2 linked regions of the Labrys monachus genome follow. The protein of the gene in region 1 interacts with the protein of each later gene in a pairwise test. Links are inferred from orthologs where the notes say so. Each region holds a gene or a part of one and is shown on either strand. Other genes may lie near its edges.

Region 1 (3,418 bases):
ATGGAGAGCCGCTTCGTGGTCGAGACGCCGCTGATGTGGATCGACAAGGCGCAGACCTGGGCGCTGGCCCGCGAACTCGGCGGCGACGCTTTGGTCGACCTCATCCGCGAGGACACCCACACCTGCTACAATGGCGACCGCACCCACCATCACGACTGGGGCTATGGCTGCGGCGCCTGCCCCGCCTGCGACCTGCGCGCCGCCGGCTACCGCCGCTTCATGGCGGGCTGACCGGAGCGCCCCCCTGGGACCGCAGGCGTCTCGCCTGCTCCTGGAAACGTTGCGCCTGCAGGAAGAGGCAGGCGAGACGCCTGCGATCCCGGGCCCCATCCTGCTGACACCACGCTGTCAGCAAGTTTCCCCTGCCGGCCCTTTCATCGCGCCCTGACTCACCCCATTATCAGGCCATGGCCGACACTTCGAAAGATTCTCCCGCCCGCAAGGTCCGCACGCCCCGTTCCAAGGCCTCGCGGCCGCCTCTGCCCTCGCTCGACGAGCACCTGAAGGCCCTGCTCAATCCGGGCCTGCTCAAGGAGGGCCGGCGCAGCCCGCCCGAGGGCTTCGGCGAGGCGCCGCAGGCCGGCTTCGACACCGCCGTCACCGGCCTCGACCCGGACCTTGCCGGCAAGCTCGGCATCCCCGTCGCCGGCGGCGGCGCCAGGATCGAAGGCCGCGCCGTCAAGCGCAAGGCCAAGGGCACGGGGAAGGGCAAGGACGAGCCCGAGCTCGATCCGGACGGGCTCGACAGGCTCGGCGGCTCGGCCGGCACCATCAAGGCGCTGACGGCGCTGCTGGAGAGCGGCGATCCGCGCCTCGCCGGCAAGCCGGTATGGACGCCGCACCGCCCCTCGCGCCCCGACAAGAGCGAGGGCGGCATCCCGCTCGCGCTCGTCTCCGAATACCAGCCCGCCGGCGACCAGCCGACGGCCATCGCCGAGCTCGTCGACGGCCTCTCCCTGCATGAGCGCGACCAGGTGCTGCTCGGCGTCACCGGCTCGGGCAAGACCTTCACCATGGCGCAGGTGATCGCCCGCACCCAGCGCCCGGCCCTGGTCCTCGCCCCCAACAAGACGCTGGCGGCCCAGCTCTATGGCGAGTTCAAGAGCTTCTTCCCCAACAATGCGGTGGAATACTTCGTCTCCTATTACGACTATTACCAGCCCGAGGCCTATGTGCCGCGCACCGACACCTATATCGAGAAGGAATCCTCGATCAACGAGCAGATCGACCGCATGCGCCATTCGGCGACGCGCTCGCTGCTGGAACGCGACGACGTCATCATCGTCGCCTCGGTGTCCTGCATCTACGGCATCGGCTCGGTCGAGACCTACACCGCCATGACCTTCGGCATGACGGTGGGCGAGCGCGTCGAGCAGAAGCAGCTGATCGCCGACCTCGTCGCTTTGCAATACAAGCGCATCAGCGCCGATTTCGCCCGCGGCACCTTCCGCGTGCGCGGCGACACCATCGAGCTGTTCCCGGCCCATTACGAGGACCGCGCCTGGCGCATCAACCTGTTCGGCGACGAGATCGAGAGCATCGCCGAGTTCGATCCGCTCACCGGCCAGAAGATCCAGGACCTGCAATTCGTCAAGGTCTACGCCAATTCGCATTATGTCACGCCGCGCCCCACCCTCAACCAGGCGATCAAGGGCATCAAGGAGGAGCTGAAGGTGCGCCTGCAGCAGCTCTATGCCGGCGGCCGCCTGCTCGAGGCGCAGCGGCTGGAGCAGCGCACGGTGTTCGACCTCGAAATGATGGAGGCGACCGGCTCCTGCGCCGGCATCGAGAATTATTCGCGCTGGCTCACCGGCCGCCAGCCGGGCGAGCCGCCGCCGACCCTGTTCGAATACCTGCCCGACAACGCCATCGTCTTCACCGACGAGAGCCACGTCACCGTCCCGCAGATCGGCGCCATGTACAAGGGTGACTTCCGGCGCAAGGCGACTTTGGCCGAATATGGCTTCCGCCTGCCCTCCTGCCTCGACAACCGGCCGCTCCGCTTCGAGGAGTGGGACGCGATGCGCCCGCAGACCGTGCATGTCTCGGCCACCCCCGGCAAATGGGAGCTGGAGCACACCGGCGGCGTCTTCGCCGAGCAGGTCATCCGCCCCACCGGCCTGATCGACCCGCAATGCGAGATCCGCCCGGCGCGCACCCAGGTCGACGACCTGCTCGGCGAGGTGCAGCAGGTGGCGAAGCAGGGCTATCGCAGCCTCGTCACCGTGCTGACCAAGCGCATGGCCGAGGACCTCACCGAATATATGCACGACCACGGCGTGCGCGTGCGCTACATGCATTCGGACATCGACACCATCGAGCGCATCGAGATCATCCGCGATCTGCGCCTCGGCGCCTTCGACGTGCTGATCGGCATCAATTTGCTGCGCGAGGGCCTAGACATCCCCGAATGCGCCCTCGTCGCCATCCTCGACGCCGACAAGGAAGGCTTCCTGCGCTCGGAGACCTCGCTGGTGCAGACCATCGGCCGCGCCGCCCGCAATGTCGACGGCCGCGTGCTGCTCTATGCCGACCACATGACCGGCTCGCTCGAACGCGCCATCGCCGAAACCGACCGCCGCCGCGAGAAGCAGGTGGCCTGGAACACCGCCCACGGCATCACGCCGGAAAGCGTCAAGCGCTCGATCGCCGACATCACCAATTCGGTCTATGAGCGCGACCGCGTCACCGTCGACAAGGGCATGGCCGACAGCGTCTCCACCATCGGCCATAATTTCGAGGCGGTCACCGCCGACCTCGAAAAGCGCATGCGCGACGCCGCCGCCGACCTCCGCTTCGAGGAAGCCGCCCGCCTGCGCGACGAGCTCAAGCGCCTGCGCGAGACCGAAATGGCGGTGGCCGACGACGGCGCGGCGCGGCAGGTCAGCGTCAAGCAGAAGGCCGGCGCGTATAAGGGGCCGAAAGCCTATGGCGACGCCGCCAACCTGCCGAAGACCCGCGCGGCCAAGCCCGGGCTGGACAGCATGGGCCCCGGCACCGACCGCGAGGTGCCGCTGGGCGCGGAAGTGCGGAAGAAGGGCGGCGGCAAGGCCGGACGGGGGTGGAAGCGGTGAGGCAGCGGGACGCAGCGAAACGCCAATGCACCTCAGTTCTCCCATAGATGGAGCTGATAGGGATGCCTGTCGTCCTGCGGCTCGATGGTTTCACCTTCTTTTTCTATTCGAACGAAGGAAACCCGCGCGAGCCCGCGCATATCCACGTCCGGCGGGGCAGAGACGAAGCCAAGTTCTGGCTGACGCCGGCCGTGTCCCTGTCGTATAATGATGGCCTTGACGCTAGGTCGCTGAATCGCGTCCAACGCATGGTTGAAGACCATCGCGTTCAATTGGAAAGGGCGTGGAATGAGTATTTCGCCTAGAGCCCTGCGCTTCGACGACGATTGCCTATGGGTTGAACT
Region 2 (3,678 bases), 1.3 Mb from region 1 along the record:
GACGCCGGGCCTTCGCCGCCCTCGACGGGCGGGTGGCCTTGCGAGGGGGCGGCGGCGGTATCGCTGCTTCCCGCAGCAGGGCCACCAGCCTGTCGAGCGCGTCCTGTCGATTGCGCTCCTGCGTGCGGAAGCGCTGGGCGAGGATGACGACGACGCCGTCCTGCGTCAGCTTGCGGCCGGCCAGCTTCTGCGCGCGTATGGCGACGTCGTTGGGAAGCGACGGCGAGGTGCGGATATTGAAACGCAGATGCACCGCCGTCGACAGCTTGTTGACGTTCTGGCCTCCCGGTCCCGAAGCGCGCACGAATTCTTCCTCGATCTCGCGCTCGTCGATGGAGATATGGGGCGTGATCTCGATCATGGCCGTCCATAACGCGGAATGCTGCGCCGCCGCAAATATCTGGGAACGGTTCATGGATTGTTCTTGTGTTTTCCAGTCCCCCGCTTCAATCTTGCGGTACGAACACCTATCTTCCGGTGAAATCTCACAGGATCGTCCGAATGTCTGGCCGCCCGACCTCCGGCAGTGCAATGCCTTCGCCTGCCGACCGCCGCTTCATCACGGTGCGCGGTGCCCGCGAGCATAATCTGAAGAATGTCGACCTCGAAATCCCGCGCGACAAGCTCGTGGTCTTCACCGGGCTCTCCGGTTCCGGCAAGTCGTCCCTAGCTTTCGACACGATCTATGCCGAGGGCCAGAGGCGCTATGTCGAAAGCCTGTCGGCCTATGCCCGCCAGTTCCTCGAAATGATGCAGAAGCCCGATGTCGACCAGATCGACGGGCTTTCGCCGGCGATTTCGATCGAACAGAAGACGACGTCGCGCAATCCCCGCTCCACGGTCGCAACCGTCACGGAGATCTACGACTATATGCGCCTGCTCTGGGCGCGCATCGGCATTCCCTACTCGCCGGCGACCGGCCTGCCGATCGAAAGCCAGACCGTGAGCCAGATGGTCGACAGGGTGATGGCGATGCCGGAGGGCACGCGTCTCTTCCTGCTCGCCCCCGCCGTGCGCGGCCGCAAGGGCGAATACCGCAAGGAACTCGCCGATTTCCTCAAGCGCGGCTTCCAGCGCGTGAAGATCGACGGCGCCTATCACGAAATCGCCGAAGCGCCGGCGCTCGACAAGAAATTCAAGCACGACATCGACGTCGTCGTCGACCGCATCGTCGTGCGAGCCGACATCAGCGCGCGGCTGGCCGATTCCTTCGAGACGGCGCTGGAGCTGGCCGACGGCATCGCCGTCGTCGAACTGGCGGACGAGAAGGAGGCGGACGGCACGCCGCGGCGCGTGATGTTCAGCCAGAAATTCGCTTGCCCGGTTTCCGGCTTCACCATTCCGGAAATCGAGCCGAGGCTGTTTTCCTTCAACAATCCCTTCGGCGCCTGCCCGTCCTGCGACGGGCTCGGCACGGAGATGACGGTCGATCCCGTGCTGATCGTGCCCGACGACACCCTGTCGCTGCGCCGGGGCGCCCTGGCGCCCTGGGCCAAATCGACCAGCCCCTATTACAGCCAGACCGTGGACGCCCTGGCCAAGCACTTCAAGTTCGGCGTGACGACGCCCTGGAAGGACCTGCCCGATACCGTGAAGCAGGTCTTCCTCTACGGTTCGGGCGAGGAGCAGATCCTGTTCTCCTTCGACGACGGCCTGCGGTCCTACGAGACGCGCAAATCCTTCGAAGGCATCGTCACCAACCTTGAGCGGCGCTGGAAGGAGACCGATTCCGATCAGGCCCGCGAGGAGATCTCCCGCTTCATGGCGAACACGCCCTGCAAGGCCTGCGGCGGATTCCGCCTGAAGCCCGAAGCCCTCGCGGTGAAGATCGACGGCAGCCATATCGGGCATGTCGCGGGCCTGTCGGTGCGCCAGGCCAGGACGTGGTTCGAGGACCTGCCCGCCCGGCTCGACGACAAGCGCAACGAGATCGCGATGCGCATCCTCAAGGAGATCAGCGAGCGGCTGCGCTTCCTCGTCGATGTCGGCCTCGACTACCTGACGCTCGCCCGCAATTCTGGCACGCTGTCGGGGGGCGAGAGCCAGCGCATCAGGCTGGCCTCGCAGATCGGCTCGGGCCTGAGCGGCGTGCTCTACGTGCTGGACGAGCCGTCGATCGGCCTGCACCAGCGCGACAATGAGCGGCTGCTCGAAACCCTGCGCCGGCTGCGCGAGCTCGGCAACACCGTCATCGTGGTGGAGCATGACGAGGACGCCATCCTGCAGGCCGACTATGTCGTCGACGTCGGTCCCGGCGCCGGCGTCCATGGCGGCCGGATCGTCGCGCAGGGCACGCCCGCCGAGATCATGGCGGATCCGAATTCCCTCACGGGCAAATATCTGACGGGCGAGATGGGCGTCCCCCTCCCCGCGCAGCGCCGGCGTCGGCAGAAGGGCAAGGCGCTGAAGCTCTCGGGCGCCCGGGGGAACAATTTGAAGGATGTCTCCGTCGAGCTGCCGCTCGGCGTCTTCACCTGCGTTACCGGCGTCTCGGGCGGCGGCAAGTCCACCCTGCTCATCGATACCATCTACAAGGCGGTGGCGCGACGTCTCAACGGTGCGGTGGAACACCCCGCCCCGTTCGACCGGCTCGACGGCCTGGAACTCATCGACAAGGTCATCGATATCGACCAGTCGCCGATCGGCCGCACGCCGCGGTCCAATCCCGCGACCTATACCGGCGCCTTCACGCCCATCCGCGAATGGTTCGCCGGCCTGCCGGAGGCCAAGGCGCGCGGCTATCAGCCGGGCCGCTTCTCGTTCAACGTCAAGGGCGGCCGCTGCGAGGCGTGCCAGGGCGACGGCGTGATCAAGATCGAGATGCACTTCCTGCCCGACGTCTACGTCACCTGCGACGTGTGCAAGGGCAAGCGCTATGATCGCGAGACGCTGGAGGTCCGCTTCAAGAACAAATCGATCGCCGATGTTCTCGACATGACCGTCGACGAGGCAGCCGATTTCTTCAAGGCGGTGCCGACCATCCGCAACACCATGGAAACGCTGGCGCGGGTCGGCCTCGGCTATGTCAAGGTCGGCCAGCAGGCGACCACCCTCTCCGGCGGCGAGGCCCAGCGCGTGAAGCTCTCCAAGGAACTGGCGCGGCGTTCGACGGGGCGCACGCTCTACATCCTCGACGAGCCGACCACCGGGCTGCATTTCCACGACGTGGCGAAGCTGCTCGAAGTGCTGCACGAATTGGTGGAACAGGGCAATACGGTGGTGGTGATCGAGCACAATCTCGAAGTCATCAAGACGGCCGACTGGGTCATCGACATGGGACCGGAAGGGGGAGACGGCGGCGGCGAGGTCGTCGCGCAGGGCACGCCCGAGGCGATCATCCGCGAGCCGCGTTCCCACACCGGCCGTTTCCTGCGCGATGTCATGGAGCGGCGTCCGCAGCGCAGGCAGCGGACGGAGGCGGCTGAATAGCTTGAGCCATGCATGTCTGGGTGGTCACCATCTGAGATGCGGCCTTATTCCTCCTTTATGAACGATTTTCTCAAGAAGACATGCATTTATGCATGCCTGAGGCGCCATCAAACCCCTACCTCACGCTTGGCGCATACGTCATAAGACAGGGGTGAACGGCGACGGAGCAAGGGCTTCGAAGCGCGTTCGGACGAAGGAATAGGATCATGTTGTTTGCTGCTTTGATTGAACGTGTCTACGCTTGGCGCC

What was found.
Region 2: the proteins of uvrB (region 1) and uvrA interact in binary tests that used the Escherichia coli proteins (3 or more experiments, as listed by UniProt). The link is inferred for Labrys monachus from one-to-one orthologs.

Annotation. Positions count from the first base shown.
Region 1 is NZ_JAUSVK010000001.1:1,756,982-1,760,399, reverse strand. What follows is about bases 95-3,274. They hold uvrB (excinuclease ABC subunit UvrB), read left to right. Parts: upstream 95-407; coding sequence 408-3,074; downstream 3,075-3,274. Other genes in these bases: J3R73_RS07985 (DUF4160 domain-containing protein), read left to right, coding at 3,137-3,274; queC (7-cyano-7-deazaguanine synthase QueC), read left to right, coding at 95-231. Outside these bases: more of queC, read left to right, coding at 1-94; more of J3R73_RS07985, read left to right, coding at 3,275-3,379; J3R73_RS07980 (DUF2442 domain-containing protein), read left to right, coding at 3,363-3,418. UniProt on the Escherichia coli protein: The UvrABC repair system catalyzes the recognition and processing of DNA lesions. A damage recognition complex composed of 2 UvrA and 2 UvrB subunits scans DNA for abnormalities.
Region 2 is NZ_JAUSVK010000001.1:3,053,345-3,057,022, forward strand. What follows is about bases 190-3,629. They hold uvrA (excinuclease ABC subunit UvrA), read left to right. Parts: upstream 190-501; coding sequence 502-3,429; downstream 3,430-3,629. Other genes in these bases: arfB (alternative ribosome rescue aminoacyl-tRNA hydrolase ArfB), read right to left, coding at 190-361. Also shown: more of arfB, read right to left, coding at 1-189; J3R73_RS13810 (YjiS-like domain-containing protein), read left to right, coding at 3,636-3,678. UniProt on the Escherichia coli protein: The UvrABC repair system catalyzes the recognition and processing of DNA lesions. UvrA is an ATPase and a DNA-binding protein. A damage recognition complex composed of 2 UvrA and 2 UvrB subunits scans DNA for abnormalities.